One region of the Streptomyces sp. NBC_01471 genome, then DNA from elsewhere that is predicted to be linked to it. Evidence: riboswitches for the same ligand, from Rfam matches in the RefSeq annotation. Region 1 holds a riboswitch; the other holds the start of a gene.
What was found. A riboswitch is a leader RNA that binds a small molecule or an ion and turns the genes downstream of it on or off. The one in region 1 is predicted to bind cyclic di-AMP.

Region 1 (2,192 bases):
GCACCGGTGGAGGCGCCGGACGGAACGGCGGCACGGCCCGTGCTGCCGTCGTCGAGGCCGACCTCGACCTCGACCGTGGGGTTGCCTCGGGAGTCCAGGATTTCCCGGGCTACGACGACGTCGATGGACGGCACTAGCATCTCCTTCTGGGATGTGACGCTATGGGCGCAGGGTCTCTTGGCCTTGCGCCAAGAGCCTAACCGGCTCGGGGGCATCAGCCGGCAGGGCGCCCGGACCCTGGGACGAAAAAGGGCCCAAAAGATCGTATGACGGAATGAAAGACAGCAAAACTACTAGACGGTAACCAGATCACTGCCCCCGTCGCCCCGGCCGGACCGGCTCCCGAACGGGGACGCGGCTCCCGGCGGAGAGACCCCCGGCCCGGCGCGTACGGGGGAGTCGCGCCGGGCCGGGGGTGCTGAGGGAGAGCTGATATCAGCTCAGGTGGAGCTGCTGACCGGGGAAGATCAGGTCGGCGTCCTTCACGATGCCCTTGTTCAGGTCGAAGACCTTCTTCCAGCCACCCTTGACGTGCTCGGCCTTGGCGATCGTGGCCAGGGTGTCGCCGGACTTGACCTTGTACTCGCCGTCGCCCTTCTGGATCGTGGTGGGCGCGGCGTGCCGGGGAGCGGCGTGCTTCGGAGCGGCCGGCGCACTGGTGCGGGCCTCGCTGCGCGAAGCGGCCTGCTGGTCGCTGTGGCTGCTCTGCTGGCCGGCGCTCGACGAGGAGGAGCCGGTGGAGACGTCCGGGCTGGGGCCACCGCTGGTCAGGTTGCCGGCACCGGCACAGGACCAGGCGCCCGGACCCTGCATGGCGAGAAGCTTCTCGGCGGTGGCGATCTGCTGGCCCTTGGTGGCGAGGTCGGCGCGCGGGGCGTACTGCGTACCGCCGGCGGCGGCCCAGCTGGAGTTGTTGAACTGGAGGCCACCGTAGTAACCGTTGCCGGTGTTGGTGGACCAGTTGCCACCGGACTCGCACTGCGCGACGGCGTCCCAGGTGGAGACCGAGGCGGCGGAGGCGGAGGTGGCACCGATCAGCGGCACGGCCACGGCCGCACCAGCGACACCGGCGAGCGTGGCGACACGGACGGCCTTCGAGGGGCGGCGGTGCTTGGACTTGCTGGAAAACAGCATGAAGAATCTCCTCACCGACGCCTACGAGGTGAGCTGTCGGGTTCGGGCCAATGAGTTGCCCGGCTGCGCGGCCTAGCGCGCAGCTTCACCCCAAGCCGGTCCCGGTTCGTGCCGTTCTCCGAAACTCAGAACGGACGGCCGGCCCCGGCGCTTACCTGGGTCCCCCGCTCCTGCCTGCGGCGCTTCTTAGCGTCAACTGCTTCCCTTCGACCGATGGCAGGATTCGGCGTGGCGATCGAAGAGGCCCGCGGTGCGAGCGGTCTGACCGTAATCACAGGACCCCCCGATATTCAAAGATGAACATCGGCGGGTAAATCCCTGGTTTACGACCACGCCTGACCCGTTTTCGCAGGTGAGGGACGGCGTACGCCGGGCGGACAGTCTGGACATTCAGCCGCTCCGACGAGAGCCATGTCTCACTCGAACAGAAGCGGACATACGGTCTCGAACTACCCCTGTTTCTGGTCGAGATCAAGGCTCTGGCCAGGAACGATGAAGTCCGGATCGCCTCCGACGGTCCGATGGTTCGCCGCATAGAGCGCGGGCCATCCGCCGGGCAGATCGTGCGCCTCCGCGATGGCCCAGAGGTTGTCACCCGCGCGGACCGTGTAGCTGCCGTCCGTACGGGCGTCATTGCGGGACGCCGCGCCGCCGCGCGAGGCGTGCCGACCGGTCTCGTCGCGGCTCGTACCGGTGCCGTCGGCAGCCTTGCCGCCCCGGTGTCTGCCGGGCCCGTCACTCCCCGGGGAGGACGGCGAGCCGGAAGGGGAGTCCGCGGATGCCGCCGGGTCCGAGGGTCTGGATGACGCGGAGTCGGACGGCCCGGGCGTGTCGGATGACCGGGAGCCCGAAGTGCCCGAATCGCCGGAAGAGTCCGAAGTATCCGATGAGGGGTCAGATGTCGGAGATGAGTGCGCTGACGGCGTGGACGATCCGGCGGGGGAACCCGAGGGGGAACCGGAAGGGCCCGGACTCGTCCGCCCCGACGGCGCCTGCCCGGACGGCGCCCCCTCGGAGGGCACCCCCTTCCCGCCGTCCGCATCCGCGTCCGTGTCCGC
Region 2 (2,192 bases), 2.5 Mb from region 1:
AGTTTGACGCGGCGTACCTCCGGGCTGCTCCGCACCCGCGTTCTCCCTCCGGTCGGCCGTTTCTGCCAACGTGCCATCCCGGCCGTCAAATACGGTCTCGCGTCGGAGAGTTCATCACTTTGAGCGACAGATATATGCACATCTTTGTGGATCGCCGGTACTGCGGTCACTATGAGTGTCACGCTCGCACGAAGTGCCACCTGAGGCCGTCTCGAAGTGCCATCCGTCACGAGACCTGCGCCGGTAGCGGTGGGAAAGGGACAGGCCGTCATGGCAGACCACCAGGAAGCATCCGTCACCCTGCCGAGCGAGGCTGCTTCGGTCCCGGCCGCCCGGACGTTCGTGGCCCGTGTGCTCACCGGCTGGGGGCTGCCCCCCGAAGCCGAGTTGGCGGACACCATCCGGCTGATCGTCTCGGAGCTCGCGACCAACGCGGTGCAGCACACCTTCGGCGCGTCCCCCACCTTCACGGTGGAGGCCGTCCTGGAGCGGGACGAGCGGCTGTGTGTGGGCGTCACCGACAGCCATCCGCGCTGGCCCCAGCGGCTGCCCGCGGCCGTGCAGCAGGACAACGGCCGGGGCATGGTCATCATCCGCTGGCTGGCAGCCGAGCACGGCGGCCGGCTCTCCGTCACCCCGACGCGGGACGGCGGCAAGACCGTATGGATCGCCCTGCCCTGGACGGCCCCGGTCCAGGGCTGAACGAGCCCGCGGTGGCTGATGCCTCCCCGCTTCAGCCCACCCGGCCGTACCAGACGCTGCGGGACCAGATCTTCTCCAGCCTGACCACGGCGCCGGTCTTGGGGGAGTGCCAGATCTTCCCGCTCCCGGCGTAGATGCCGACGTGGTAAACGCTCCGGCCGTAGTGGAAGAACACCAGGTCACCGCGGTGCCGACTGGACGCCGGGATGTGGCGTACGCGGTTGTACTGCGCCTGGGCGGTGCGCGGCAGCTTCTTGCCGGCCTGTTTGTACGAGTAGAGCGTCAGCCCCGAACAGTCGAAGCGCGACGGCCCCGCCGCCCCCCACTGATAGGGCGATCCCTTCTTGGAGGCCGCGATCTGCACCGCTCGGACGGCGTGCGCGGCGGCCTGGGCGTCCACGGTCGCGCCCGGTGCCAGGGAGGTCCCCGCGACGGCCGCGAGGGTGAGGGCCGAGGCTGTTCCGGCCCGGGAGAGCAAAGACGGGATATGAATCTGCGCAGTCATGCGCAACCCTTCGCAAACCGCCTGTGAAGGATGACCTGTCGGGTTCGGGCCGGCGAAGTTGCCCGGCCGCCCGGCAGGATGACCGACTGATCAAGTCGGTCATCCTGCCGGGCGGCTTCACCCCGAGGAGCGACGTCGCTGTCGCCCCGGACTGCTTGGGTCCTCCACTCCTGCCGATCCACTCGTGTCGACCAGACATCCGGGTACGGCGGCAGGACTCGGCGTCCGCCCGGACCGCCCCGCCGTGGTGGCGGGGGCTTGTCGTCTCCCGGATCTTCACCCATGGCGTGGCGGATTTCCGGCTGACCGCGCCGATTTGTGATGTTTCGAGCCACTGATCTGTTCGAGTGGGGACCGCGGGCGCCGCGCCGCCGGACTCCGCGGTCGCACGGCCCTCACCTGGGGCGCAGCGCGGGTCCAGGGTGGTTGAGCCGCTGGAATCCGCAACTCGGCGCGGCCGCCGGACCGGTGTCCGCCTACGCCTTCCGGGGGGCACCCATCGGTGTACCGGCGGCCACCGGAAGGTGGATCCGGGCCGTGTTCCTGTGCGGATGCCGGCGTACGGGCGCCGGAGCCCGCGTGGCCACGCGGAGACGGCCCGCACGGTGACGGGTTGGGCGAACGGTTCACCGCGTCGTGGACGTGCGTACCGGATGCCCCGCGGGGGCGAGCGTCCCGGCACCGGCAACTCGGCCCGCAGGAGTGGTACTTCACCCTCGACCGGCCAACGTCTCCGATTCTGGTCCGCGTTGAGAGCCGCCGGTCAGCCGCTTGTGTTGCACCGCTCACCGGGGCCGGTTCTCCGCATTTCGGCTTGGTAAAGAACGCTCATGCGGCCTGTTGTCAGGGACCGTTCACAAGAAAGGATCCCCTGTACGTACTGGAGAGCGCCGTACGAACGGCGCTTCGCACAGGGGGAGGTACCACGTGAGACGCACCGCAGTGCTCGGCTCGGCCGGCGCTCTGGCCGCGGCGACTCTCATAG

Region 2: linked by a shared signal. The riboswitch ahead of OG285_RS33265 (C40 family peptidase) and the one ahead of OG285_RS21740 (transglycosylase family protein) in region 1 are both predicted to bind cyclic di-AMP.

What each region holds. Positions count from the first base shown of each region.
Region 1 is NZ_CP109450.1:4,856,649-4,858,840, reverse strand. It holds gene eno (phosphopyruvate hydratase) at 1-140, opposite strand, end outside; gene OG285_RS21740 (transglycosylase family protein) at 436-1,134, opposite strand; cyclic di-AMP (ydaO/yuaA leader) riboswitch at 1,138-1,326, opposite strand; gene OG285_RS21735 (transglycosylase family protein) at 1,584-2,192, opposite strand, start outside.
Region 2 is NZ_CP109450.1:7,356,404-7,358,595, forward strand. It holds gene OG285_RS33255 (helix-turn-helix domain-containing protein) at 1-35, opposite strand, end outside; gene OG285_RS33260 (ATP-binding protein) at 271-702, shown strand; gene OG285_RS33265 (C40 family peptidase) at 734-1,207, opposite strand; cyclic di-AMP (ydaO/yuaA leader) riboswitch at 1,211-1,428, opposite strand.